Regions from separate parts of the Microbacterium sp. STRO-2N genome, predicted to be linked through region 2. Evidence: predicted binding sites of a transcription regulator. Region 2 holds the regulator's gene; the other holds the start of a gene.

Region 1 (14,315 bases), 1.3 Mb from region 2:
GGGTCGGAGGCGATCACGTGGGTGGGCACCTCGACGCGCAGCGCCGCGTCGCTCACGTCCCACACGCGGTTCTGCACGCTGGTCTGCTCGACCGCCCAGCGGCTCGCCTGCTGCGCCGACAGCGCCTTGAGCTCGACATCCTGCTCGTGCCACCGCGGGTGCTCCGCGCGCACCGCCTCCTGGCTCGGGTCGTCGAACGAGCGCGTCTGGCTGTCGCGCACGATGTCGCGGTCGCGGTCGGTGAGCGCGACCGCCGGGTCGATGAGGACGAGTCGGCGCGTCCAAGACGGGTCGCCCGCAACGGCGAGAACGGATGCCGCGCCCCCGAGCGAGTGTCCGATGACGAGGTCCCACGGCTCTGCGTCCGGGCTGGCGTCCGGTCGCGTCTCGGCCAGGTCGGCCGCGTAGGCCGCCAGCGTGTAGTCGAGGGTGCGCGGAGCCGTGCCGTGTCCGCGCAGGTCCACCGCATCCGCGCGCCATCCCACGTCGGCGAGGGCCGCGCCGTAACGCCACATCAGGGCGCCGTTCGACCCCAGTCCGTGGACGAGCAGAGCCCGGCGAGGAGCGGTCGGAGAGCCCCAGGACGACCGGGGGAGGGTGACGGGAGCGACCATGACGCCCAGCCTAGAAGCGACGCATGACCGGTTCCGTCCCCGAGACGACGGTTGGCACGATTTCGCGCCCGACTTGGCAGGTTCGGTTCCCGCGGCGGCGCGACGCGGTCGGTCGCTCGGCTCAGGCGAACTTCTCGAGCTCGTCGGCGATGCGACGCACGACATCGGCCGCGCAGTCGGCCTCGTGCTCGGGAAGGCTGTCGATGACCGCCACGATCGCGGAGTGGTGCGGCGCGAAGGAGTCGTCGACGCGCTGGACCGCGGCGTCCGTCGCCACCACGAAATGCGCTCGCCGGTCACTCGGGTGCTCGACTCGCCGCACGAAGCCGCGCGCCACCAGCCGGTCGACGACGTTGGTGACGGTCGCGCTCGACGTGTTGAGCATCACCATGAGGTCCTTGGGGCCGAAGTCGCGGTCGTCACGCCGCGCCTGCACGAGATAGCGCAGGGCGGTGAGGTCCATCGTCGAGAGCTCGGAGGACCGCTGCGCCTGCTCCATCTGATCACGTTCGGCCCGCCAGAGGTGGAGGATCGCCTCGGAGAGCCTCCGACCTGCCTCGGTCTTGGGCTGGTCGGCGTACAGGTGCTCGCTTTCGTGACGCACGACGGTCAGTGGCATGACATACCTCCGCGAAGCTTCGTAAGCCTCAGCATAATACACCACGGTTTAGGACAGACAGAGGGTTTCTTATTCACTAAGATACTTATACACTGTACTAGAAACTCACTGGACGAGATACAGTGAGTGAAAACGGGAGAAGGGAAGAGACATGGCGCACCTTTACTACGGTTCGGAGTCCGGTCCGGCCGAGATTCCCGACCGGATCCTGGCGCACGTGAAAGTCGTGGCGACCACCAAGCTTCGGCGCGGCGAGAGCTTCCTCCTCACCTGGCGGCACTGCGACGGCGAGGCGCCCGGCCGCACGTCCATCTGGATGCAGCCCTCGATCCCGCTGCGTTTCGTCTTCGCGAACCCGGACCCCGAGCCCCTCGATGGGGAGTACCTGCGGGATCTCGCGAATCAGGCGAACTCCAGCGGCGGCATCGTGCTCGACTGGGAGGACCAGGTGGCGGCGCTCGACGACCCGGCCCTCGCTCCTGTGTCTGCCGCTCAGGACTCGCGCAGTGGGGTGGGCCAGCTCGTCGCCGCGTGACGGTCCGAGAATGGAGACATGATCTCGACCGAACTGGCGACCGCGCTGCGTGACGCCGGCCTCGTGTGGCACCCGAGCTCGGGCGACCGGTTCCAACTGGACGAGCCCGAGTTCGAGGCCGACGTCTTCACGGTCAGCGAGATGACGATCGAGCCGCGCGAGTACCCCACCGGCAAGCTCCTCGCCTTCAACGGAACGACCGAGTGGGCCCTCGACTCGGTCGCGCTCGAGGATGCGCTATGGCTGCCGCACGAGCACCAGCTGCGCGAGCTGCTGCGCGGCGCGTTCCGGGCGCTCCGGCGGCTGCCCGACACGCACGAGGTCGAGATCGCCCTCCGTCGGTCCGAAGGAGCGGAGGACGTGCTCGTGTTCGAGCATCCCGAGCCGGCCGACGCGTACGCCCTGGCGGTGCTGGAGATGCTGCGCCGTGTCGCGTGACCTTCCGCGCGCTCAGCCGACGGTCTGCACCGGCTCCGTGTCGGGGATCGGGCTGGCGTCCCGATCGCGCAGATCGGGGAAGCCGCGCACGAACACGATCGCCACGACGAGGCCGATGACGGCGAAACCTGCCGCAGCCACGTACGCACCGCTCGGACCGATGTCGTCGATGAGGAACCCTGCGACTGCGGACCCCGCGGCCGCGCCGATGAGCTGACCCGTGGCGACCCACCCGAACGCCTCGGCGGTGTCGCTGAACTTCACGCTGGCCGACGTCATGGCGAAGAGCACCGCGAGGGCGGGCGCGATGCCGATGCCCGCCAGCACGAGGGTGCCGCTCAGCCACCACACGTCCAGCGAGACGATCGTCAGCGTGAGGCCGGCGGCGACGATGGCGAGGCGCCGCGCCATCGCCCACGGTCCGATCGGGATGTGCCCGAACGCGAGCCCCCCGGCCAGGCTCCCCACCGAGAACAGCGCGAGCACGATGCCGGCCTCGAGGCCACCGTGGTCGAACGTCGCCACGACGCCGGCCTCGACGGCCGCGCAGGCGCCGATGAGGAGGAACCCGACCACGGTCGCCAGGAGCACGGCGGGCTTCGCGAGCACCTTGCCGATGCCGCGCCGGCTGCGCGGGATGCGCACGCGCCCCACCTCGGGGGAGAGGATGAACCACGCGCCGCCGCCGAGCAGGATCACCACGATGAGCAGGAGCGCGGGCACCGTCCCGACCTGGGTCGCGACGAACGTGATGAGCACCGGGGCGATGATCCAGATGATCTCCTGCAGCGACGCGTCGAGCGAGAACAGCGGGGTCAGCTGGCGGGACGTCACCATCTTGGGGTAGATCGTGCGGACTGCAGACTGCACGGGCGGAGTCGAGAGCCCGCACACGAGGCCCAGGACCATGTAGCCCGGCAGCGGCAGTGCGAGGAGGGCGACCGCGGTGAGCGACGCCGCACAGACCAGGAGGGTCGTGGTGAGCACCCTGCGCATGCCCCAGCGGCCCATCCAGCGGCTGGTCACCGGCCCGGCGACCGCCTGCCCGATCGATGTCGCCGCCAGGACGAGGCCCGCCGCGCCGTACGAGCCGGTGACGGCCTCGATGTGCAGCAGGATCGCGAGGCTCGTCATGCCGTTCGGGAACCGCGCGGTGAGCTGCGCTGCGATGATGCGGCCGATCCCGGGAGTACGGAGGAGATCGCGGTAGCCGGCCACCACACAACGCTAATGCCTGGTCCACGCCGGCCGACACGCCGGGGGGCCACGCGACACGCCGCGACACGCCGTACGCGTCATCCACAGGCGGATCCGATGTCGGACCCCCGATCTAGCTTCGAGGCTGTGGATGGATGTGGCCGTGGCATGCGAATCCCGTGTGATCCAGGCGTTTTCCAGCCTTCGCCGACTGTGGATGAATCGGTGGAGAACCTGTGTTGTACATGGGGAGAGCGGTGGAAAATCACACGGATGTAACTACTACCCCTTGTGGTGCTATCGAATGTCGGTACCCATATGTAGTATTGGACTCCCGGTGGGGGGCCCGCTGGAGAAACATCCGGAAGTGACCGGAACGAAGTTGAGGGAGACGGAATCGAGATGGCGATCACGGTCTACACGAAGCCTGCGTGCGTCCAGTGCACGGCGACCTATCGAGCACTCGACTCGAAGGGGATCGAATACGAAGTCCACGACCTCTCCGAGGACCCTTCGGCCCTCGAGCAAGTGAAGGCGCTGGGTTATCTCCAGGCGCCGGTCGTCATCACCGATGAGGACCACTGGTCGGGCTTCCGCCCCGACAAGATCGACGAGCTCGCCGCGCGTCTGGCCTGACCATGTCCGCAGTCGTGGCGCAGCGCGTCGCGACGAGCGCGCCTCTCCTGGTCTACTTCTCGAGCGTCTCGGGCAACACCGCCCGATTCGTCGGGAAGCTGGGAGCCAGAGCGGTCCGGATCCCGCTGCACTCCACGGATCCGGCGCTCGTGGTCGACGAGCCCTACGTTCTCGTCACCCCGACCTATGGCGGAGGCCAGGGTCGGGGGCATGAGAAGGGTGCGGTTCCCAAGCAGGTCATCCGGTTCCTCAACGACGAGCGCAACCGGCGTCTCCTCCGCGGAGTGATCTCCGCAGGGAACACCAACTTCGGCGATGCCTTCTGCCTCGCCGGCGACATCATCAGCCGCAAGTGCAACGTGCCGCACTTGTACCGGCTCGAGGTATTCGGCACGCCAGAAGATGTGGAACGCGTGAACGCGGGATTGGAACGATGGTGGGAACTCTGACCGAGGCCGACTTCAAGACGGAGGCACGCTTCGAGGGCATGGACTATCACGCCCTCAACGCGATGCTCAACCTGTACGACGCGAACGGCAGGATCCAGTTCGACGCCGACAAGCGCGCTGCACGGGAGTACTTCCTGCAGCACGTCAACCAGAACACGGTGTTCTTCCACTCCCTCAAGGAGCGGCTGGACTACCTCGTCGAGAAGGAGTACTACGAGCCGGCGGTGCTCGAGAAGTACTCGTTCGAGTTCATCCAGCAGCTCAACGACTTCGCGTACGGCAAGAAGTTCCGCTTCGAGACGTTCCTCGGCGCGTTCAAGTACTACACGAGCTACACGCTGAAGACCTTCGACGGCAAGCGCTACCTCGAGCGGTTCGAAGACCGCGTCGTCATGACCGCTCTCGCGCTCGCCGACGGCGACGAGGCGCTGGCCACGTCGCTCGTCGACGAGATCATCTCGGGCCGCTTCCAGCCCGCGACGCCGACGTTCCTCAACGCCGGCAAGGCGCAGCGCGGCGAGCTCGTGTCGTGCTTCCTGCTGCGCATCGAAGACAACATGGAGTCGATCTCGCGCGGCATCAACTCGTCGCTTCAGCTGTCCAAGCGCGGTGGCGGCGTGGCGCTGCTGCTGTCGAACATCCGCGAGTCGGGCGCCCCGATCAAGCAGATCGAGAACCAGTCCTCCGGCATCATCCCGGTCATGAAGCTGCTCGAAGACAGCTTCAGCTACGCCAACCAGCTGGGTGCGCGTCAGGGCGCAGGCGCGGTGTACCTGTCGGCCCACCACCCCGACATCATGCGGTTCCTCGACACCAAGCGTGAGAACGCCGACGAGAAGATCCGCATCAAGACGCTCTCGCTCGGCGTCGTCGTCCCCGACATCACGTTCGAGCTCGCCAAGAACGACGAGGACATGTACCTGTTCTCGCCGTACGACGTGCAGCGCGTGTACGGCGTGCCGTTCGGCGACATCTCGGTGACCGAGAAGTACCGCGAGATGGTCGACGACCCGCGCATCAAGAAGACCAAGATCAACGCGCGCGAGTTCTTCCAGACCCTCGCCGAGATCCAGTTCGAGTCGGGCTACCCGTACATCATGTTCGAGGACACGGTGAACCGGGCCAACCCGATCAAGGGCCGGATCAACATGTCGAACCTGTGCAGCGAGATCCTGCAGGTCAACACGCCGACGACCTTCAACGAGGACCTGTCGTACGACCAGATCGGCAAGGACATCTCGTGCAACCTGGGCTCGCTCAACATCGCCCTGGCGATGGACGGCGGCGACCTGGCGCGCACGGTGGAGACCAGCATCCGCGCCCTCACCGCGGTCAGCGACCAGAGCCACATCCGCTCCGTGCGCTCGATCGAGGCCGGCAACGACCGCTCGCACGCGATCGGTCTCGGCCAGATGAACCTCCACGGCTACCTCGCTCGCGAGCACGTGTACTACGGCTCCGAAGAGGGCATCGACTTCACGAACATCTACTTCTACACGGTGCTCTTCCACGCGCTGCGCGCGTCGAACCGCATCGCGATCGAGCGCGGCGAGGTCTTCGACGGGTTCTGGGACTCGAAGTACGCGTCGGGGGAGTTCTTCGACAAGTACATCGACCAGGAGTGGGCGCCGGCGACCGACAAGGTCAAGGAGATGTTCGCCGGGCACCACATCCCCACGCAGGACGACTGGCGCGAGCTGAAGGCGTCCATCCAGACGCACGGCATCTACAACCAGAACCTGCAGGCGGTCCCGCCGACCGGCTCGATCTCGTACATCAACAACTCGACGTCGTCGATCCACCCGATCGCGGCCAAGATCGAGATCCGCAAGGAAGGCAAGCTCGGGCGCGTGTACTACCCGGCGGCGTTCATGACGAACGACAACCTGGAGTACTACCAGGATGCCTACGAGATCGGCTACGAGAAGGTCATCGACACGTACGCCGCCGCCACGCAGCACGTCGACCAGGGTCTCTCGCTGACGCTGTTCTTCAAGGACACCGCCACGACGCGCGACATCAACAAGGCGCAGATCTACGCGTGGCGCAAGGGCATCAAGACGATCTACTACATCCGCCTGCGCCAGATGGCCCTCGAGGGAACGGACATGAGCGAGTGCGTCTCGTGCACGCTCTGATGGTCTGACCTGGGATTTTGGAAAGAGAGAACATGAGCGAGAAGCTCCAGCTCCTGGATCATGTCCAGGCCATCAACTGGAACCGCATCCAGGACGACAAGGACCTCGAGGTGTGGAACCGCCTCGTGAACAACTTCTGGCTGCCCGAGAAGGTGCCGCTGTCGAACGACATCCAGTCGTGGAACACGCTCACCCCCGAAGAGCAGACCCTCACGATGCGGGTGTTCACCGGCCTGACGCTGCTCGACACCATCCAGGGCACCGTCGGCGCGGTGTCGCTGATCCCGGACGCGATCACGCCGCATGAGGAGGCCGTCTACACGAACATCGCGTTCATGGAGTCGGTGCACGCCAAGTCATACTCGTCGATCTTCTCGACGCTGTGCTCCACAAAGGAGATCGATGAGGCGTTCCGCTGGTCGATCGAGAACGAGAACCTTCAGAAGAAGGCTCGCATCGTCATGGAGTACTACCGTGGCGACGAGCCTCTCAAGCGCAAGGTCGCCTCGACGCTGCTCGAGTCGTTCCTGTTCTACTCGGGCTTCTACCTGCCGATGCACTGGTCGAGCCGGGCGAAGCTGACCAACACGGCCGACCTCATCCGCCTCATCATCCGCGATGAGGCCGTGCACGGGTACTACATCGGCTACAAGTTCCAGAAGGGACTCGAGACGGTCGACCAGGCCAAGCGCGACGACCTCAAGGACTACACGTTCTCGCTGCTGTACGAGCTCTACGACAACGAGGTGCAGTACACGCAGGACCTCTACGACGGTGTCGGCCTCACCGAGGACGTCAAGAAGTTCCTGCACTACAACGCCAACAAGGCCCTCATGAACCTGGGCTACGAGGCGATGTTCCCCTCGACGGTCACGGACGTGAACCCGGCGATCCTGTCGGCCCTGTCGCCGAACGCCGACGAGAACCACGACTTCTTCTCGGGGTCGGGCTCGTCGTACGTCATCGGCAAGGCCGAGGCGACCGAAGACGAGGACTGGGACTTCTGAGAACCGCATGATTCCGCGGAAGTAGCGCGTCCGCACGTGATGACAAGGCCCCCGGCCCGATCGCCCTCTCGGGGTGGTCGGTCCGGGGGCCTTGCCTGCCTTCGCCGTCAGGGAGGCGAGTGGAGCGGCGTCGTCGCCGAACCGCCACCGTCAGGTCCCTTGCCCACGCGGAAGGCGAGGATCGGTCATGGGCGCCCGCTCACGGTGACCGGTCCTCTTCGATCCGGATCCGGCGGCGTGGGAAGGGGGAGCGGCTACGCCGACACCGGCGGCATCGTTGGACGGATCCGGCCGCGCGGCTGAGCGCGTCATCCGTGATACTCATCCGTCGCTCCCCTCGGGTGCTTCACAGCGACCCGAGGGGAGCGACGTCGCTGGGGCGGAGGTATTGCGTCCCCAGATCGCTGCCCCTCCGTGCGCGGTCCCAGCCTGAGTGCCTCCCCAGGCGACCTCAGATCCGCATCGACAACGTAGCACGTCCCCCATATGGGGGACGTGCTGTCCGCGATGCTGTAAAGGAGAAGCTCACCGAAAGCTGAGCATCGCTGCGGGGCGGGCCACTCCGCGATGGAGATCGGAGTTCGGGCACTCATGCGGGGCGAGTCCGTGGTCGGCAGATCGACGAGTCGGCAGCCGTGGCACCAGAACCGCTGCCAGCCTCCTGGAGCGCCGCGCCGCAGACCCGACTGCAGCTCCACGATGTACGAGGTCCCGTCGGGCACCCGTATCTCTCCCAGGCGCGATCCACGCGTAGCTCTGAACCGATGACCGGGGGCGTCATCAGCGCCCGTCGAAACAGGTCCGACCAATCGGCGTGTCGAGATCCCTTTCCGGTCGACGTCGTCTGCGCGTTGATAGCGTCATCATGGGTGTCCCCAGCACCCACGGACGCGGTGTCCCCAACGCCGCTCCTCGCCGCGGAACTCGCTCGCCTTGGGGAGTGCGATAGCCGTGGCGGCCGGGTCTCGGTGTCCCCAGCACCGAGGCCCGGCCCTCTCTCCGACGTTCCGGACCGAGCGCGCGCGCACCTCGGTTGCTCTGATCCACGGCGGGTTGTTCGACATCGACGAGCAGTTCGATCCGCTGCTGCCTCGATGGTGAGCCTCCACCACGCGGTGGAGTTCTTGCGGCTGCGCGGCGGCGACATCAGCGGACGCTCCTCGACGGCGCCCCCGCTCCGGCGTGGGCCGACACGACGGGCTGAGCCGGACGCTCAGCGCCTCACCGAGGCGGTGACGGTGAACTTGCTGTTGCGTGCCACCTGACGTGTCGGCCCGACGAGGCGTTCGAGCGCCGGGCGGTAGCGCAGAGACGAGTTCCACACCGCCCAGAGCTCGCCGCCGCGCCGGAGCACGCGCGCCGCGTCGGCGAACATGCGTGGTGCGATTCCCTCATGCACGGCCGCGCCGGAGTGGAACGGCGGGTTGACCGCGACGAACGACGCGCCGGCATCGGGCTGCGACGCGAGCATGTCGTCTCGCACGACGTCGATCCGATCGCCGACGCCGTTCGCGTCGGCGGTCGCACGCGCCGAGGCGACGGCGGCTGCGGACTGATCGCATGCGACGACGCGGATTGCGGGATGCCTCATCGCGAGGGCGGTCGCGATGACGCCGGTTCCGCACGCGAGGTCGATCACAGCGCCGTCGGCGGGGATCGCCGGGGGGAGCTGCTCGAGCAGGAACCGCGTGCCGATGTCGATCGACGCGCCCGCGAACGCCCCGCCGAACGCGCACACCACGAGCCCGTCGTGCACGGCGCGCCGGGGTTCGGGATCGCGGCCGCCGTGCGGACCGCGCGCGACGAGCACGCGGGACTTATGGCGCGCATGCGTGACGTCGACCCGCTCGAAGTGCTGCCGCAGCACGTCGTTCATCGCGAGCGACATGTGCTTGACACGCCCGCCGGCGTACACGACGACCTCGCGCGAGGCGTGTGCGGCGATCAGTCCTGCGATGTCGCGCAGCGCGTCGAGCGAGCGGGGGAGCCGCACGAGCACGACCCGCGCGCCGTGAACGAGGTCCGCGGCCAGTGGCAGCGAGGCGTAGCGGTCGGCGAGATCGAACCGCTCTGCGTTCGTCGCGAGCGCCCGCTCACCGGTGAGGGCGTCCTGATGGACGCGGATGCCGTGACCGCCGTCCGCGGCCGCGCCCAGCGTCAGCGCGCCGTACGCGTCGCCGATGACCGCGACGGCGTCGCTCGCAGGGGCGCGCGACGACGCCGACTCGTCGAGGATCAGCCTGTCGGCGGCATCCGTCGCCACGAGGTCTGGCGCCTCGATGTCGGGCCAGCGCCGGAGCGCGTCGAGCGAGAAGGTCACGGCTCCACCGTAGATCGCCGTAACCCGGGAATATGACCGGAAGGAGCTGGTTGAACTTGATACGGCTGTACTCAAGTTCGTAAACTTGACAGTCCCTCACTCAAGTTCAGGAGAGATGGAATGCCCGAAGACTTCACCCCCTCCGCCGGTGACGACGCCAGCTCGTTCGACGAGTTCCTCGCGCGGTATCTCGCCGGCGAGCGCGCGCGCGTCGAGCGCTCGATCGACCTCAGCCGGTTCCTCGGCGCGCGCACGCAGCAGCTGCTGCAGCGCGCCGGCGCCTACGCGCTCGAGCGCGGCCAGCGGGAGCTCGACGCCCTGCACGTGCTGAGGATCCTCGCGGCCGAGGCTCCCGCCAAGGACGCCATCGAGCGCATCGGCGCCGACCCCCGCGGCATCGTGCGGGCGACCGAGGAGCGGCTCCCCGCCGCCTCGAGCCCCGCCGACGTCGACGGGGCGGTCGTGACGCCGTCGGTGCAGCGTGCGCTGTTCCACGCGTTCCAGGTCGCGCGCTCGTCGGGCTCGACCTACGTCGACCCCGAGCACCTCTTCTTCGCGCTCGTGCTCGCGCAGGATACGCCCGCCGGCCAGGTGCTGGCGCGCGCCGGCGTCACCGCCGAGGCCCTCACGCAGAGCGTGCGCGAGACGGTGTCGCCGGGCGGTGCTCCCGGAGCAGATGACGCGACGGATGCCGCGGCATCCGACACGCCCATGCTCGACACGTACGGCACCGACCTGACCGCACTCGCGGTGGCCGGGCGACTCGATCCCGTCATCGGGCGAGCCGACGAGATCGAGCAGACGATCGAGATCCTCAGCCGACGCACCAAGAACAATCCGGTGCTCGTCGGCGAGGCCGGCGTCGGCAAGACCGCGATCGTCGAGGGCCTCGCGCAGGCGATCGTCGACGGCGGCGTGCCCGAGCAGCTCGCCGGCAAGCGGGTCGTCGCGCTCGACCTTGCGGCGATGCTCGCAGGCACGCGCTACCGCGGCGACTTCGAGGAGCGCCTCACCAAGACGATGGACGAGATCGCCGAGCACCAGGGCGAGCTCATCGTGTTCATCGACGAGGTGCACACGGTGGTCGGCGCGGGCGGCGCCGGCGACGGCGGCATGGACGCCGGCAACATCCTCAAGCCCCGCCTCGCACGGGGCGAGCTGCACCTCGTGGGCGCGACGACGCTCAAGGAGTACCGCGTCATCGAGAAGGACCCTGCCCTCGAACGCCGGTTCCAGCCCGTGAAGGTCGGCGAGCCGTCCATCGAGGACGCCGTCCTGATCCTGCGGGGCCTGAAGTCCGCGTACGAGGACCACCACGGCATCGTGTACACCGACGAGGCGCTGCGCGCCGCCGTCGAGCTCAGCGACCGCTACCTTCCCGACCGCGTGCTGCCCGACAAGGCCATCGACCTCATCGACCAGGCGGGCGCGCGACTGCGCCTGCGTCTCGGCGCCCAGGTCGACGTGAGCGCGCTGATGGAGCGCCTGGCGACGCTGGAGGCCGACAAGAACGCAGCCGTCTCGGCCGAGCACTACGAGGAGGCCTCGCGCATCCGTGACGAGATCACCGACGTGCAGGACCGCCTCGAGCGCGCCACGAGCGGCGCAGCGGCCGGCGCGGCGACCGTCGGCAAGCCCGACGCGATCGTGGACGAGCCCGAGATCGCCGCGGTGATCAGCCGTGCCACGGGCATCCCGGTGAACCGGCTCACCGAGAGCGAGCGCGAGCGCCTCGCGACCCTCGAGGACGAGCTCCACGCGCGCGTCGTCGGACAGGACGACGCCGTGACCGCCGTCGCCAAGGCGGTGCGACGCAATCGCACCGGCATGGGCGACGCGCGGCGTCCGGTCGGGTCGTTCCTCTTCCTCGGCCCCACCGGGGTCGGCAAGACGGAGCTCGCCAAGGGCCTGGCGGCGAGCCTGTTCGACGACGAGGGAGCGGTCATCCGCTTCGACATGAGCGAGTTCGGCGAGCGGCACACCGTGTCGCGCCTGGTCGGAGCGCCTCCCGGATACGTCGGGTACGACGAGGCCGGGCAGCTGACCGAGCGCGTGCGCCGCAACCCGTACTCGATCGTGCTGTTCGACGAGATAGAGAAGGCCCACCCCGACGTGTTCAACCTGCTGCTGCAGGTGCTCGACGACGGGCGCCTGACCGACGGTCAGGGCCGCACGGTCGACTTCCGCAACACGGTGGTCGTGATGACCTCGAACCTCGGGTCGGAGTTCCTCGCGTCGCGCAGCGGCGCCATCGGCTTCATCGCCGACGGAGGCGGCGCGACCGGATTCGGATCGGAGAAGGACCTGCGCGACCGTGTGTTCGGCAAGCTCCGCGAGGCGATGCGGCCCGAGTTCCTCAACCGCATCGACGAGATCGTGCTCTTCCGCAAGCTCGAGAAGCCCCAGCTGCGCGAGATCGTGCGGCTCCTGCTCGGCGCGAGCGGGGGACGGCTCGCCAAGCGCGAGATCGCGTTCGAGGTCACCGAAGCGGCCGTGGACTGGCTCGCCGAGCACGGGTACGAGCCCGAGTACGGTGCTCGTCCGCTGCGCCGGCTCATCCAGCGCGAGGTCGACGACCGCATCGCCGACCTCTTCGTCACCGGTGCGCTCGCCGACGGCGGTGCGGTGACCGTGGATGCCGGGAGCGACGGCATCGTCGTACGCGCGGAGGCGCTCGCGACCGCCGCGTGACGCCGACGCACACGAAGGGCGCCATGCCGGAGGGCATGGCGCCCTTCGTCGTCTCAGGCGCCCAGCATCCGCTTCAGGGTCCGGGCGTTGCGGACGGCGTTCCCCCCGCCGTCGTTGTTGAAGTACGCGTAGACCTCGTGACCCGAGGCCTCCCACTCGCGGATGCGCCCGGCCCACCATTCCAGGTCGTCGTCGGAGTAGGAGCCGCCGTACAGCCTCTCGGGATCGGGGCCGTGCAGCCGCACATACACGAGCTCCGCGGTGGCACGCAGGATGCACGGCAGCCGTGCTCCGCTCATGACGCAGTACGCCGCGTCGTGGCGCTCGAGCAGGCCGAAGATCGACTCGTCGTCGGTCCACGACGGATGCCGGAACTCGACGACCGGCCGAGTCCACGCGGGCAGCGCCCCGAGGAACGCATCCAGGCGCTCGTCGTCGCGCTCCATCGCCGGGTGCAACTGGACGATCAGCGGTCCGCGTCGGCCGTCGAGGGCGTGCAGGCCACGCGTGATGCGCTCGATCCACACGTCGGGATCGCGCAGGCGCCGCGCGTGCGTCAGCCCGCGAGGCGCCTTCACCGCCATCTCGAAGCCTTCGGGCACACGTTCGCGCCACGAAGCGAATCGCGCGTCGGCAGGCCACCGGTAGAAGCTGCCGTTGAGCTCGACGGTGTCGAACTCGGCGACGTACTGGCCGAGCCAGGCGCGCTGGTCTCCGCGGTAGAGCACGCCACGCCAGTGCGGGTAGACCCAGCCCGAGGTTCCGATGCGCGCCATTGCTCCAGCGTGCAATGAGGCGGGACACGACGACACGGGCTTGCCGCTCGTGCGCGCGACCGCTAGGCATCGCACGTCGTGACGCACGGTCACACGCAGCGAAACACTGTGAAACGGAATTTCCGAATGGCGGTCGCGATTTGATCACCTGTGATGGTGACCACTGCAACTGTGTCCGCGCACGACGTCTGGCAGGACTGGAAGGCGTCGCGTCGTCGCGCGGTGACGGCGCCCGAAGGGGCTCTCTCGCTCGTGCTGACCCACTGGTCGCCCGCCGGCCGGCCCCCGATCGACGAGGACGAGGCGCGCGCGGGCCACCCCGCTGACGCCCGGTTCACGCGTCTGCAGCGTGCGGACCTCGACAGCGGCCTGACGCAGGAGGGCTACCGCATCTGGCGGCAGGACTCCCCGGCACAGCAGGCGTTCGAGGGGATCGAGTACTACGACTACGACCCTGCCTGGGTGATCCCGGGTCGGTTCCAGCTGGTCGACGAAGAGCGCGTCGTGCCGTTCGAGCACATCAAGGATGCCGGCGCCACGCGCGCGCTGCCGGTCTCGGGCGATCTCGTGTTCGAGGTGGACGGCACCGAGTACCGGCTCAACGCCTTCGACACCGTCTACGGCGGGACGGCCAAGCTCCAGCTCGTGTTCGGCGACCGCACCAACGGAGCAGAGAGCTACGGCGCCGGCAGGTTCCTCTTCCTGGACCACCCCGCCTCGGAGCGCGCGCTCGCGCCCGGCGACAGCATTCCGATCACGATCGACTTCAACCGGGCCATCGTGCCGCCCTGCGGGTTCTCGAACCAGATGAACTGCCCGCTGCCGCCGCTGCAGAACCGCCTGCCCTTCGCGCTCCGCGCCGGGGAGCGCCGCGTCCGCTTCGCCGACGGTTTCA
Region 2 (14,315 bases):
TACGTCGGCCTGTCGTTCACCGTGAGCGCGTTCCAGGGCGCCGAGGGCGAGGCGTGGCAGGCGGCGTGGACGTCGTTCTACTGGGGCTGGTGGATCTCATGGTCGCCGTTCGTGGGCATCTTCATCGCGCGTATCTCGCGCGGGCGCACGGTGCGCGAGTTCGTGCTCGGCGTGATCATCGTGCCGACGATGCTCGGCATCCTGTGGTTCGCCATCCTGGGCGGCTCCGCGCTCTACCTCGAACTGGAGGAGCCCGGGTCGATGACGCTGCCGGACGGGACGGTCGACCTGGAGGGATCGATCTTCCAGCTGGTGAGCCACTTCCCGGGAACGACCGTGCTGACGATCGGCGTGATCATCCTCGTCACGATCTTCTTCGTGACGTCGTCGGACTCGGGCGCACTGGTGATGGGCATGATCGCGACAGGCGGCGACCAGGAGCCCGCGAAGTGGGTGCGCACGTTCTTCACCTTCGTGACGGCGCTGCTCGCCGTCGCGCTGCTCCTCACCGGAGGGCTCACGGCGCTTCAGACCGCCGCGATCACGATCGCGCTGCCGTTCAGCGTCGTGATGCTGCTGATGTGCTGGTCGACGATCGTGGCGTTCCGGCGTGAGCGGCACGCGTACGAGCACGCCAGGCGTGACGCGTTCGTCGAGCGCATCGGGGACTACTACGGCCTCGAGGTCGAGGGGCCCGATCAGCGCGGGGTCGATTGGCCGAAGCTGCCGCGCTGGATGCGCCGGCAGCGCTGAGCCCGGCGCCGTTCCGCGTCAGAAGCTCGTGACGAGATCGCCGAGCACCGCCTCCAGCTGCGACGGGTCGGTCGCGTCGTAGTAGTGCGCGCCCGTGGCGCTCGAGATGGACTGCAGGGTCGCGACATCGGCGTCGGCGCCGTAGGCGAGCGTGAAGACGAGCACCGGCGTCGAGTGGTGCAGATTGCGCAGGTTCTCGAGCATCTGCTCGTGCCCGATCGTCGGCGCGTTGGGCGCGTCGTTCTCGCCGTCGCTGAGGAGCACCACCGCGTTGATGCGGTCCGCCGACCATGACGCCGCCTGCTGCCCGGCGAACGTGTCGACCGCCTGATAGAGCGGCGTGTCGCCCATCGAGGCGAGGCCGCCGAGCGCGCCGAGGAAGGCATCGCGAGACGCGCCGATGTCGGCGACGGGTGCGACCAGGCCGGGAACCATCGCTCCGTCGGGCGCCTGCGCGAAGGCCGCGAGTCCGATGTCGTCGCCCGTCGTGAAGTGGCCGAGCGCCGCCTCGATCGCCTTCTTCGCCTGCGTGAGCTTCGTGTCGGCGGGCGAGATCTGCTCGTCCATCGAGCCCGAGACGTCGAGGAGGAACAGCACGTTCGCGCGCTTGCGCACATCCGGGAACGCGGCCTGGACCGAGGTCACCACGTCCGCATCGGGGAAGGCGATGACGCCCGCCTGGTCGGCCCTGAGCTGACCCACCTGCTCGACGCCTGCATCGAGCCGGCGGTTCAGGTCGCGGTAGCCCGAGGTGCGCACGACGTCCTGACCCTGCGACGTGCGCGTGAAGCGGATGAAGTCCGCCGCCGCCTCGGACTCGACCGGATCGATCCACTCGCCGGTCAGGCGCATCGCGGGGTTGTCGGCGGCGTAGTAGCCGTCGGCCGGGTAGATGGGCACCAGCTGCTCGGTGGGCGGTGCGTCCTGGGTGCGGGTCACGCCGTCGCGGCTGGTGATGCCGCGGTTGTAGTCCCACACCGACTTCTCGTCGACGATCACGGCTGACAGGAAGTCGGCGGCGGAACCGGATGCATCGGCCTGGCGCGCGTGCCAGAGGAAATGCTCGGGCGTCGCCATGTAGTGGCTCGTCGCCAGCTCGTTCTCGTGCACGGCGGTCTGCACGGCGGGGTCCGCGACGTCGCGCGCGGTGAGCGACTCGAGGGATCCCGGAGCGGTGCCGAACGACGCGAACATCGCCGCCTCGCCAGAGGTCGCCATGAGAGGGCTCGTCTTGCCGAGCTTGAACGCGCCCCATTCCGGATGGCCCAGCCCGCTCCACAGGTCGGGGTCGCCCGCCGCCTCGAAGATCTCGCTCCAGGTGGGGGCCTCGGCATCCCAGCCCACCGCCTGAGCCAGCTGCGCCGGCATCGCGAGCACGATGTCGGACGTGCCGACGCTGGTGCCCTCGGCGCGCAGCGCCGTCGAGCCCGCAGACTGCGCGACGTCCACCCACGTCGACGAGTCGGGCAGCCATACGGAGGGCTTCTGGTCGGCGGCGAGGTTCGGGAACCCGGTCGCCACGGTCGCTGCGGCGACGCCGGACTTGTCCTTGCTCGGCGTCACCGTGACGCATGAGCCCGCGACGTTGCGCGGCCGGCTGTTGTAGGCGGCCGCGAGGTTCTCGACCATCTCGGCGTTCTCGTACGACGACAGCACGCGCACGACCGCGCACGGCTCGGCACCGGGAGCCGCCGCGGGCTCGTCGTCGGGGAACTGCACGAGCTCGGCCTCGGGCTCGGCGGGCTGCTGCTGCTCCTCGGCGGCCGGCCCTTCCTGCGACTGGTTGGCCATGATCGCGTACGCCACCGTGCCGATGGCGCCCAGCAGCACCACGATCGCGGTGGCCGAGGTCCACATGACGGCCAGGCGTCGCCGGCGCCTCCGGCGTTCCCGCCGCTCCTCGATGGCGCTCGGCTTCGCGGGCGCGGCTGTGGGCGCCGGGGTGGCCGGCGCGGCAGCACCGCGGCGAGGGCCGGGAATGGCAGCATCGTCGTCAGGCCTGCGCTGGCGCATCGGGGAACCTCGGTCGGGGGGTCTTAAGGTCCAGAGCCGTTGGGGTGGACGGCTGGGCAAGAGCCTAACCCGACGTCGCTTGCCAGGCGAGTGTGAGCCGGCTGACAGATCACCGCGACGCCGTGTTCAGCACCCCGATCAGCACCGCCGTCCACCACCCGGCCTGTGACACCAGCGCACTCCAGACGCACCACAGTCGCAACCGGCGCGGCAGCGCCGAGAAGCGCACACGGTCCGGAAGACGTGCGAGCTCGGCGGTGAGCTTCGTCATCGAGACGCCGTTCATCGCCACCACGAGGACAGCCAGCATCTTCAGCGCCGTGAGCGGCTCGCCGAGCTCGGGTTGAAGGAACGCGCCCGTGGCCATGAGCCCCGCGATCCCCAGCCACGCCAGCCCCGAGACCATGCGCTCGACGCGCCGCAGGTCGTCGAGAGTCGTGCGGCGCAGCATCCAGAGCAGTCCGCTCGTCTCGAGCAGCACCGCGGCGCCCAGTCCCACGATGACCGACCCCAGGTGGGCGAACAGGGCGGGGTTGCGCACCCAGTCGGGAGGAGCGACGGATGCCCCGACCCACAGCGAGACGAGCATCGCGAGCGCCACGCCCCAGTACGCGACCGCGCGCCGATGGCGCGCGAGGCGGCGTCTCTCGGTGAGCGGGGTCGTCACGGTGCCTCTCGGGTACGGCAGTTGCGAGGATGCGCGACGACCCCCCGTCGCACGGTGAAGCATCACCCGCAAGCGAGGCTAGCGGAAGAGGTGGGCGACGGACGCGGCGGCATCCGGTCGGCGTCAGCCCCGGGCCACCTTCTTCGGGGCCTTCACGAACAGCAGCAGGACGAAGCCGACAGCCAGCACGAGCGCGATCCCGAGGATGCCGTAGAGCGTCTGGTGCGCGGCTGCCGCGATGAACACGCCCCACAGCAGCGGCGCGATCCAGCTCGCCGCGCGCCCGGTGGTGGCGTAGAGGCCGAAGACCTCGCCCTCGTGGCCCGCCGGCGTGACACGGGCGAGGAACGAGCGCGACGCCGCCTGCGCAGGACCGACGAACGCGGCGAGCACGATGCCGACGACCCAGAACAGGCCCTTGCCCGCCCCGGCGCCGAAGAAGACCGTGAGGCAGCACGCGACGAGGACGCCGATGGCGACGAGGATGACGGGCTTCGGGCCGAACCGGTCGTCGAGGCGGCCGGCGAGGATCGTCGAGACGCCGGCGACGAGGTTCAGCACGATGCCGAACACGACGAGGTCGGTGAAGCCGAAGCCGAAGACGCGGCCGGCGATCACCGATCCGAACGTGAACACGGCGGCGAGGCCGTCGCGGTACACGGCCGACGCGAGCAGGAACCAGAACGTCGGCCGGGTCTCGCGCCACAGCCGCGCGATCGACCGCGCGAGCTCGACGTACCCGCGGAAGAAGCCGACACGGCGGGCGCCTGGCGCCGGCGGCGGCTCGGGCACGTTGAGGAAGATCGGGATCGTGAAGACCAGCGTCCACACCGTCGCCCCTGCGGCGATGAGCTGGAAGGTCAGCGGCTGCGTGCCGTCGAGCACGCCGCCGAGAATCAGGCCGACGACGATGGCGAGCGCGATGATGCCGCCGAGGTATCCGAATCCCCAGCCGAGACCCGACACCTTGCCGACGGTCTTCGGCGTCGATACCGACACCAGGAGCGCGTTGTAGTTGGCGCCCGCGATCTCGCCGACGATGCTGCCGAGCGCGATCATCGCGACGCCGAACCAGAAGTGCGCAGGGATGCCGGCGACGAACGCCATCGCGAGCTGGCACAGGATGAGCAGCGCCGTGAAGATGCCGAGCATCAGCTTCTTGCGTCCTGCTGCGTCGGCCCGCTGGCCGAGCACCGGGGCGAGGAGGGCGATCAGGATTCCGGCTGCCGTGATGCCCCAGCCCAGGTTGCTGTCGAGCGTCCCGAGCGCCCGGCAGTACTCGGTCGCGGTGTTCGCCGCGGTGTCGCAGTCGATGGTGTCGCCGTCGACGACGCCGCTCGCGGCGACGGCCGGGTCGAGGAAGAACGGCGACACCAGGAAGCTCGGCACCCACACGAAAGTGAGCAGCACCGTGTTGAACGGCTGCGTCGCCCAGTCCCACAGCGCCCACGAGATCACGCGCTTGCGGGGGATCTGCGCGCCCTCCTGCAGATCGAGGCCCATCGTCGCGACGGCACCCGTGCTGGCCGTGGCAGGCGGTGCCGGCGGCCGCTCGGGCCCGACGGGCTGGATTGCGGGGGGTTCGTGCTCGTTGCCCATGGTCGGCAAGGTATGGCCCTTCGGTGAACGGCGGGTGCTGCCGCGGCGCACCGCCACGTCGCGGTGCGTCGCCAGGCTACCCACTGACGACCTGGGTCGTCATGGACTTGCCCCGCCGCACGACACAATGAGGGGAATCGACCGTCGGAGAGGGTCCGATGCCTGCAGCCCCCCGCGTGCGCTCCGCGCTCTCGCGATCGCTCGATCGCGCGCTGGTGCTGGTGGCGATGCTGGCCGCGATGCTGGTCGTCGTCGAGTTCGCGCTGCTTCCGCTCGGGGGCCCGGCGGGCCCGCTGCTGGTGCTGCTGCCGCTGATCTTCGCGGTCTATGTCATGGCGGGCCTCATCGCCTGGAAGCGCCGGCCGAGCAACGGCATGGGGTTCCTCATCGTGGTCGCCGGGTTCGCCCTCTACCTCGGCAGCCTGCAGAACACCGGCGTGCCGCTCCTCGTGGGCCTTGGCGCCGTGTGCGCGACGATCGTCGTGGGGGCCGTGGTGCACCTGCTGCTGGCGTTCCCGACCGGGCGGCTGCCGGACCGGCTGTCGAAGCTTCTCGTCGTGGCGATGTACGTCGTCGCGCTCGTGCTCCAGGCGCCGCTCTACCTGCTCGACCCGCATGGCCCGTTCCCGCTGTTCGCCGTGGCCGACCTTCCCCGGGTCGCCGGGTTCTTCGGCCTCTTCCAGACCGTCGTCGCCACCGCCGTCTGCGTGGCGGTCGCGGTCGTGCTGTGGGGGAGACTGCGACGAGCGGACGCCGCGCATCGACGGGTGCTGATCCCGCTGTTCTCGTACGGCATCTTCGCCGTGCTGTTCATGCCGCTCATCGCGGTGGTGCTGGATCGGGTGCTGTTGGTGCAGCCCTTCGTCCGGGGATACCTCCAGTTCGCCGTGCTCGCCGGGGTGCCGATCGCGTTCGCCCTGGGCACGCTGCGTGGCGGGTTCGCGCGCACAGGTGAGCTGGAGGAGCTCGGCACGTGGCTGGGCACGGCGAGCGCGGGGAAGGAGCCGCTCGCGACCGCGCTGGCGCGCGCGCTCGGCGACGCCTCGCTGCGCCTCTACTTCTGGGCCGCGGATCGCGAGGAGTTCCTCGACGCCGACGGGCAGGCGGCGCCCGACCACTCCAGGGACGGCCGCCGTGGCTGGGAGAGCATCGTGCTCGACGGCCGGACGATCGGCGCGATCGAGTACGACGCCGCGCTGCTGACCGACCGCGAGCTGGTGCGCACCGCCGGACGGATCGTCGCGATCGAGGTGGAACGCGCCCGGCTCACGGCGGAGCTGCGGGCGAGTCAGCGCGCGCTCATGCAGTCGCGCGGCCGGATCGTCGAAGCGGCGGACCTGGAGCGTCGCCGCATCGCGCGCGATCTTCACGACGGCCTCCAGGTGCAGCTCGTCCTGCTCGCGCTCGAAGCTCAGCAGATCGCGACGGCACCCTCCGACACGGTCGCACAGCGCGCGACCCGGCTGCGCATCGAGATCGACGCGGCAGCGGCGGATGTGCGCGCGCTCGTGCGCGACCTCGTGCCGGCGGCGCTCATCGAGCGCGGGCTCGCCGCGGCGGCCGAGGATCTCGCCGACCGGATGCCGATCCCGACGCAGTTCGAGTCCGACGTCGAGGACGGCGCGATCGGGGACCTGGTCGAGGCCACGACGTACTTCGTTCTCACCGAGGCGCTGGCCAACGTCGTCAAGCACGCCCACGCGTCGCTCGTGCGCGTGCGCCTCGCCGTCGAGCGTGGCAGGGTGCACCTCGACGTGGAGGACGACGGCGTCGGGGGTGCGTCGATGGAGGCCGGCTCTGGCCTGCGCGGCCTCGCAGACCGGGTCGAGGCGATCGGGGGGACCATCATGATCTCGAGTCCGCGCGGCAAGGGCACGCGAGTGCGGGCGGAGGTTCCATGCGCGTGATCATCGCCGAGGACGAGGCGCTCATCCGCCGCGGCCTCGAACTCGTCCTGCGGGAGGGCGGCCACGACGTGGTCGCCGCCGTCGGCGATGCGGACGAGATGACGGATGCGGTGGCCCGAGAGCGCCCCGACCTCGTGGTGACCGACATCCGCATGCCGCCGACGCACACCGACGAAGGCCTCGCCGCCGCGCTGCGGATCCGTCGCGACCATCCCGGCACCGCCGTCGTCGTGCTGTCGCAGCACGTGCAGCGGCGGTACGCCAAGGATCTGCTCGCCGATGGCGAAGGACGGGTCGGCTACCTGCTCAAGCAGCGGATCGCCGACATCGGCACCTTCCTCGAGGACCTCGAGCGGGTCGCGCAGGGCGGCACGGCACTCGACCCCGATGTCGTGGCCGTGATGGTGGGGAGGGCCAGGCACTCGGAGGTCGCCGTCGGGCGGTTGACCGCGCGGCAGCAGGAGGTGCTCGCGCTCGTCGCCGAAGGCCGCAGCAACGGCAGCATCGCGGCAAAGCTCTTCCTCACCGAGAAGGCCGTCGTGCAGCACGTGTCGCGCATCTACGACGCTCTCGGTCTCCCGCCCGATGCCGACACCCATCGCCGCGTTCAGGCGGTCGTGCGCTACCTGAACCGCCACTGATACGGACCCAGGTCGCCAATCAGCCGAAACCGCGTGACAGATCGACGAGCGCCTCGCTACCGTGCGTTGTGGGCGGCTTCCTGGGGGTGGTCGCCGGGAACCCGCTGCTCGGTGGGTTCTACCCGTGGACCTGGGGTTACACGCCTTCGGCGGCGGCGACGTCTGGGGTCGCCGCCGTCGCAGAGGCCTCGCGGCGGGCTCAGCCGTGCCACTCCCGCTCGAGGATGGCATAGACGCCCGTGTCGGTCCACTCGCCCTTGAGCCACAGGTGCTCGATGTGGTGCGCTTCGTGGCGCATGCCGAGACGTTCGCACATCCGCACCGATGCCGTGTTGCGCGGGTCGAGCTCCGCGTAGACGCGGTGAAGACCCAGCTCCTCGAACGCGAGGCCGAGGAGGAGCCGTGCTGCCTCCGTTCCGTAACCGTGGCCCTGCGCGTGCGGCGCGAGGATCCAGCCGATCTCGGCGGTGCGGTCGTCGAGGCTCGAGATCGTGAAGTACATCGTGCCCAGAAACGCTCCGTCGGCCGCGCGGATCGCAGGTTGGATGTAGTCGCCCTGGTCTGCGAGCCGCGTGGCTGCACGATCCCGCGCCAGGATCTCGGCCACCTTCTCCCGTGGGCGTGCCTCATAGAGGAGGTATCGGCACACGTCGGGGTCGCCCTGCATGGCGGCGAGGTCGTCGAGGTCGTCGGCACCGAGGAGATCGAGCGTCACACGCTGTCCGCGCAGAGGGCGGAAGTCCCAGGGAAGCGGCACGCATCCATCATCGCGATGCAGCGCACTTCGACAACTTGAGTCGAGTCGTGTCAAGTTCGAATTGACGGATGCCGCACCCCGGCGTATCGTTGAGTCATCGCGACTCAGCTTTGGGTCTGCGAGCCGGCTTTTCACACGAACCGCGGGCCGCGGCATCCGTCGTCGCCCCCACGAAGGAGAGAACACATGGCACGTGCTGTCGGAATCGACCTCGGTACGACCAACTCGGTCGTGAGCGTCCTGGAGGGCGGCGAGCCCAAGGTCATCGCAAACGCCGAAGGCTTCCGCACGACCCCCTCGGTCGTCGCATTCACCAAGGACGGCGAGGTGCTCGTGGGCGAGACGGCCAAGCGCCAGGCCGTCACCAACGTCGACCGCACCGTCTCGTCGGTCAAGCGCCACATGGGCACCGACTGGACCTTCGAGGTCGACGGCAAGAAGTGGACGCCGCAGGAGATCTCGGCGCGCATCCTCCAGAAGCTCAAGCGCGACGCCGAGCAGTACCTGGGCGACACCGTGACGGATGCCGTCATCACCGTGCCCGCGTACTTCAACGACGCCGAGCGCCAGGCCACGAAGGAGGCCGGCGAGATCGCGGGCCTCAACGTCCTGCGCATCATCAACGAGCCCACCGCCGCGGCCCTGGCGTACGGCCTCGACAAGGGCAAGGAGGACGAGCTCATCCTCGTCTTCGACCTCGGTGGCGGAACCTTCGACGTGTCGCTGCTCGAGGTGGGCAAGGACGACGACTTCTCGACCATCCAGGTGCGCGCGACGGCCGGCGACAACCGCCTCGGCGGCGACGACTGGGACCAGCGCCTCGTGGACTACTTCATCAAGCAGTTCAAGGACACCACCGGCGTCGACGTCTCGGGTGACAAGATCGCGCTGCAGCGCCTCAAGGAGGCCGCCGAGCAGGCGAAGAAGGAGCTGTCGAGCTCGACCTCGACGAGCGTCAACCTCCCGTACCTGTCGCTGACCGACTCGGGTCCGGTGTCGCTGTCCGAGACCATCACGCGCGCGAAGTTCGAGGACCTCACCAAGGACCTGCTCGACCGCACCAAGAAGCCCTTCGAGGACGTCATCCGCGAGGCCGGCATCAAGGTCGGCGACATCGACCACGTCGTGCTCGTCGGCGGCTCGACCCGCATGCCCGCCGTCTCGGAGCTCGTGAAGCAGGAGACCGGCAAGGAGCCCAACAAGGGTGTGAACCCCGACGAGGTCGTCGCCGTCGGCGCCGCGCTCCAGGCCGGAGTCCTCAAGGGCGAGCGCAAGGACGTGCTGCTGATCGACGTCACGCCGCTGAGCCTCGGCATCGAGACCAAGGGCGGCATCATGACGAAGCTCATCGAGCGCAACACCGCCATCCCGACCAAGCGGAGCGAGACCTTCACGACCGCCGACGACAACCAGCCGTCGGTCGCGATCCAGGTCTTCCAGGGCGAGCGCGAGTTCACGCGCGACAACAAGCCGCTGGGCACCTTCGAGCTGACCGGCATCGCGCCGGCTCCCCGCGGCATCCCGCAGATCGAGGTCACGTTCGACATCGACGCGAACGGCATCGTCCACGTGTCGGCGAAGGACAAGGGCACCGGCAAGGAGCAGTCGATGACGATCACCGGCGGCTCGTCGCTGCCCAAGGACGACATCGAGCGCATGGTGCGCGAGGCCGAGGAGCACGCCGCCGAAGACAAGAAGCGTCGCGAGGCGGCCGAGGTGCGCAACCAGGCCGAGACCCTCTCGTACTCGATCGAGAAGCTCATCAAGGACAACGACGACAAGCTGCCCGAGAACGTGAAGACCGAGGTCCAGGCCGACGTCGACGCACTCAAGACCGCGCTCGCGGGCGACGACGACGACGCGGTGAAGGCCGCCTTCGACAAGCTGTCGCAGTCTCAGGGCAAGCTGGGCGAGGCGATCTACGCGTCAAACCAGGCTTCGCAGTCGACGGATGCCGGCACCGAGGCTCCGGCCGACGAGCAGGCTTCGACCGCCTCTGACGAGGACGTCGTCGACGCCGAGGTCGTCGAAGACGAGGACGAGAAGAAGGCCTGATGACTGACAAGGACTTCGAGAACGAGGTCCCCGGCGGCGAGGACCCGGAAGCGCAGGCTTCCGGGTCCGACCCGCAGGAGGGCAAGGACGACGCGGGCGAGACGGATGCCGACGGTGACGAGCTCACGGTCGACGACATCCTCGGGGCGGAGCAGAGCGCCGAGGCTGCGGCCGAAGATGCCGTGCTGGCCGACCTCGAGTCGCAGCTGCTGAACGACCTCAAGCGCCTGCAGGCCGAGTACGCCAACTACCGCCGGCGCACCGAGGAGCAGCGCGAGATCGAGATCGAGCGCGCCAAGGGCGCGGTCGCGAAGGGCCTGCTGCCGGTGCTCGACGACCTCGACCGCGCCGAGAAGCACGGCGATCTCGAGGAGGGCACGCCCTTCGCCGCGATCGCCGAGAAGCTGCGGGGCCTGGCCGAGCGCATGGGCATCGTCACGTACGGCGCCGCGGGCGAGGTCTTCGACCCGCAGCAGCACGAGGCGATCTTCCAGGCGCCGACGCCGGGCACGACCGAGCCGACGATCCTCGAGGTCGTCGAGGTCGGCTACCGCCTGGGCTCGGTCGAGCTTCGTCCCGCGAAGGTCGTCGTCGCCGTGCCGGCCGAGTAGCACCGAGGAGGAGGATCCATGGCCAGCCAGGACTGGTTCGACAAGGACTTCTACTCGATGCTGGGCGTCTCGAAGGACGTCAGCGACGCGGACTTGAAGAAGACCTACCGCAAGCTCGCGCGCAAGTACCACCCCGATTCGAATCAGGGCGACGCGGCCGCGGAGGCCAAGTTCAAGGAGATCAGCGAGGCGTACTCGGTGCTGTCCGACCCCGAGCAGCGCAAGGAGTACGACCAGATCCGGGCGATGGGCTCGGGCGCTCGCTTCACCGCGAGCGGCCAGGGTGCCGGCGGCTTCGAGGACGTGTTCAGCATGTTCGGGCAGGGGCGCGGCGCCCGGTACCAGAACGCCGAGGACTTCGACGACATCTTCGCGATGTTCAATCAGCAGCAGGGCGGTCGCTTCGGCAGCGGCCGCTTCGGTCAGCCCTCGGGCGGGTACCGCGGGTTCGGGGGACCGACGCGCGGCGCTGATGTCACCGCCCGCACCACGATCGACTTCATCACCGCGACCAAGGGCGAGACGATCACGTTGCAGGGCGAGGACGGCAAGCCGTTCAAGGTGAAGATCCCCGCCGGCGTATCCGACGGGCAGAAGATCCGCCTTCGCGGACGCGGCCGCCCGTCGGTCGACGGCGGCGAGCCCGGCGACATCGTCGTGCAGGTGGCGGTGCGGCCGCACCCGGTGTTCACCCGCGACGGGCTGAACCTGCGGGTGACGGTGCCGGTGACGTTCACCGAGGCGGCTCTCGGCGCGACGATCGAGGTGCCGACGCTCGGCGGCGACCCCGTCAAGCTGCGGGTGGCCCCCGGCACCCCGTCGGGCCGTGTTCTCCGCGTCAAGGGCCGTGGCGTGGAGACCCAGAAGGGCACCGGCGATCTGCTCGCCGAGGTCCAGGTGGCTGTGCCGTCGCACCTCGACGACGCGGCGCGCGAGGCGCTCGAGCGCTTCCATGCCCTCGAGCCGAAGGAGAACCCGCGCGCCGACCTGATGACCAAGGCGCGCGGCTGAGATCAGCGGCGTACAGCAGGAGCGAGAGGGAGGTGAGGCACATGGGGGAACCGCACGACATCGACGAGGATGCCCCGATCTTCGCGATCGCGGTGGCCGCGGAGCTCTCGGGCATGCACCCGCAGACCCTGCGCCAGTACGATCGGCTCGGTCTCGTCGTACCCGCACGCACGCAGGGCGGCTCCCGCCGCTACTCGCTGCGACACGTCGCGCAGCTCCGGGAGGTGGCGCGCATGTCGGCCGACGGCATCGGTCTGCCGGCGATCGCCCGCATCCTCGAGTTGGAGGACCGCGTGCGCGAGCTTCACAGCCGCGTCCGCGACCTCGAGGAGCGCGTGCGAGAGGAGCTCGAGAAGCGCCCGGGCGCGCGTGTCTTCGCCGCCGGTTCGACGGGCTCCGTGGTGACGCTGCGGCACGGCACGCGCGTGCGCCGCGCGACCGAGCTCGTGGTCTGGCGTCCGCGGACGCCGCTTCCCCCGGCCTCGGGTCCCGACGCAACGAAGCAGTCGGACGACTGAGGTCCTGCCAGCTATCGCGAGCGCGACACGTTCGCACTCGTGGCCGTGCGTGCGCGCGCGGGCGCATGCCGGGTGATGGCCGGGTGAACTTTCGCAGGCGCTGGCTCGCCCATTGGTACAACCATTAAGGATCGAGAACCCGCCCGGTTCTCAGGTCTGCTCTCGCTCACACGAGTGGGCACGCTCGTGCTCTCGCGGGGGCGATCCACCTGGTGCTGATGCGCCGCAAGCGCACGGCCACAACACCGACGTGGCGGTCTCCCCTGCCGCCACCCCGCCGAAGTGAGTGAGGGCTCCTCGGTGCGAGCCCCGCCGTCCCCCAGCCGGCGGGGCTCGGTCGGCGGGCGGCTTGCGCCGGAGCGGGTGACCCGGCGGGTGAATTCCAGATGAGACGGCTCTCACGCGCGGTATCTTCACGCCGGGGACCTCGATCGACAGTGTGTGCGCTCGAGGACCTTCACACGTGCGAGAGCCCTCAACGCTCTCGCGGACACCTCGGGGGGCGTCATGGCTGGTCATCTTCGGGCTTCACTCGGCGAGCGCAGGGGAGGGGGCGTCCGTCGACTCGGGAAAGCTGCCCTGGCCGGCGTGGCGGCCGTTCTCATGGTCGTATCGGGGGCGACCACCGCCGCAAATGCGGCCATCGTCGCCGAGCACGAGATCACGGCGAACTGGGCCGCACCCGTGCCCACGAGCGTGCTCTACGGCAACCCGATCATCGCCGAGTGGCACATCAACACCAACGACGCCGAGCAGCCGGAGTCGAACGAGGACGTCACCAACGTCACCGTGACGCTGACCGCAAGCAACGGCAAGTTCGCCAGCCTCCCCACCGTCTGCAAGACGACCGGTGTCACGCCGGTGTCGTCGATCTCGGCGGATGGCGTCACCCTGATCTGCAACGTCGGTACCGTGAAGGCCGGCACTGCGACCGTGCTCCAGACGCCCATCCGCGCGACGAGCACCAACGGACAGCCCCTGTCGGCGTCGGGCTCCGTCGACTCCGACCAGGCCGCGGCGCCGTCGACAGTGGCTGCTCAGACACCCGTGCCGGTCACCTACAACTACGGCATGGACCTCGTGATCTCGACGCCCTCGAGCAACCCGGCCGAAGGCGGTCAAAGGGCGCGGTACTTCGAGGGCAATGCCGAGCGTCAATACATGGTCGTCGACTGGGCGATCGCCGCCAACGCGGGCAGCCGTCCGGGTCCGGCGAACTACTCCTTCGTGCTGAACGTCTCCACCGCGACCGCGGGGGCGAACACGAACCTCATCACCCCCGAGGAGTGTCGCCCGGTCAACGGCGAGATCGCTGCCGGCATCCCCTTCTCGGCGACGAACCGGCCCGACCGCGCCGCCTTCCCCGGCGGCTGCACGATCACGAAGCTCAACGCGACGCAGTACCGCGTCACGCTCACCAACATCGACTACAGCCTCACCCGTGTTCCGGTGAAGGACTCCAAGGGCCAGAACCTCCCGGCCGGCAAGAACTACATCGCCTCCGGCGCGCTCATCCTGTCGCACCCCTCTCCGGCGACGGTGACCCAGACGTTCAACTTCACCGCGGCCGCGCCCGCGTGGACGTACCCCGGCACGACGCAGCAGACGGCCGATCCGACCGCCAACAACACCGACGCGATCACGCTCTATGTCCCGGGCGACTTCAGCAACGCGTGGCACGGCACTCCGACGTCGTCCCGCTCCCCGTGGGATGACCAGCTGTTCGTCGCGGCCGGCACCAGCTCGACGTGGACCCCCGGCGCAGGCGGCGCCACTCTTCCCC

The links. Region 2 encodes HspR, which represses chaperone genes until heat shock. Its sites were predicted from a motif close to AAGTTGAGTCNNNNNGACTCAACTT; they were not measured.
Region 1: the regulator HspR is predicted to act here: its motif matches at 10,036-10,060, upstream of AC3ANN_RS05865 (ATP-dependent Clp protease ATP-binding subunit).

The regions. Positions count from the first base shown of each region.
Region 1 covers NZ_CM173223.1:1,272,229-1,286,543, forward strand. The annotation lists gene AC3ANN_RS05815 (alpha/beta fold hydrolase) at 1-614, opposite strand, end outside; gene AC3ANN_RS05820 (MarR family winged helix-turn-helix transcriptional regulator) at 736-1,233, opposite strand; gene AC3ANN_RS05825 (DUF7882 family protein) at 1,385-1,768, shown strand; gene AC3ANN_RS05830 (pilus assembly protein CpaE) at 1,787-2,206, shown strand; gene AC3ANN_RS05835 (MFS transporter) at 2,219-3,424, opposite strand; gene nrdH (glutaredoxin-like protein NrdH) at 3,806-4,039, shown strand; gene nrdI (class Ib ribonucleoside-diphosphate reductase assembly flavoprotein NrdI) at 4,042-4,488, shown strand; gene nrdE (class 1b ribonucleoside-diphosphate reductase subunit alpha) at 4,473-6,626, shown strand; gene nrdF (class 1b ribonucleoside-diphosphate reductase subunit beta) at 6,659-7,633, shown strand; gene AC3ANN_RS05860 (class I SAM-dependent methyltransferase) at 8,847-9,953, opposite strand; gene AC3ANN_RS05865 (ATP-dependent Clp protease ATP-binding subunit) at 10,074-12,644, shown strand; gene AC3ANN_RS05870 (DUF72 domain-containing protein) at 12,698-13,420, opposite strand; gene AC3ANN_RS05875 (DUF1684 domain-containing protein) at 13,574-14,315, shown strand, end outside.
Region 2 covers NZ_CM173223.1:4,158,477-4,172,791, forward strand. The annotation lists gene AC3ANN_RS19090 (BCCT family transporter) at 1-753, shown strand, start outside; gene AC3ANN_RS19095 (vWA domain-containing protein) at 772-2,610, opposite strand; gene AC3ANN_RS19100 (hypothetical protein) at 2,876-3,433, opposite strand; gene AC3ANN_RS19105 (MFS transporter) at 3,557-5,032, opposite strand; gene AC3ANN_RS19110 (sensor histidine kinase) at 5,191-6,939, shown strand; gene AC3ANN_RS19115 (response regulator) at 6,930-7,580, shown strand; gene AC3ANN_RS19120 (GNAT family N-acetyltransferase) at 7,780-8,337, opposite strand; gene dnaK (molecular chaperone DnaK) at 8,524-10,392, shown strand; gene AC3ANN_RS19130 (nucleotide exchange factor GrpE) at 10,392-11,003, shown strand; gene AC3ANN_RS19135 (DnaJ C-terminal domain-containing protein) at 11,022-12,014, shown strand; gene AC3ANN_RS19140 (heat shock protein transcriptional repressor HspR) at 12,056-12,532, shown strand; gene AC3ANN_RS19145 (DUF7927 domain-containing protein) at 13,121-14,315, shown strand, end outside.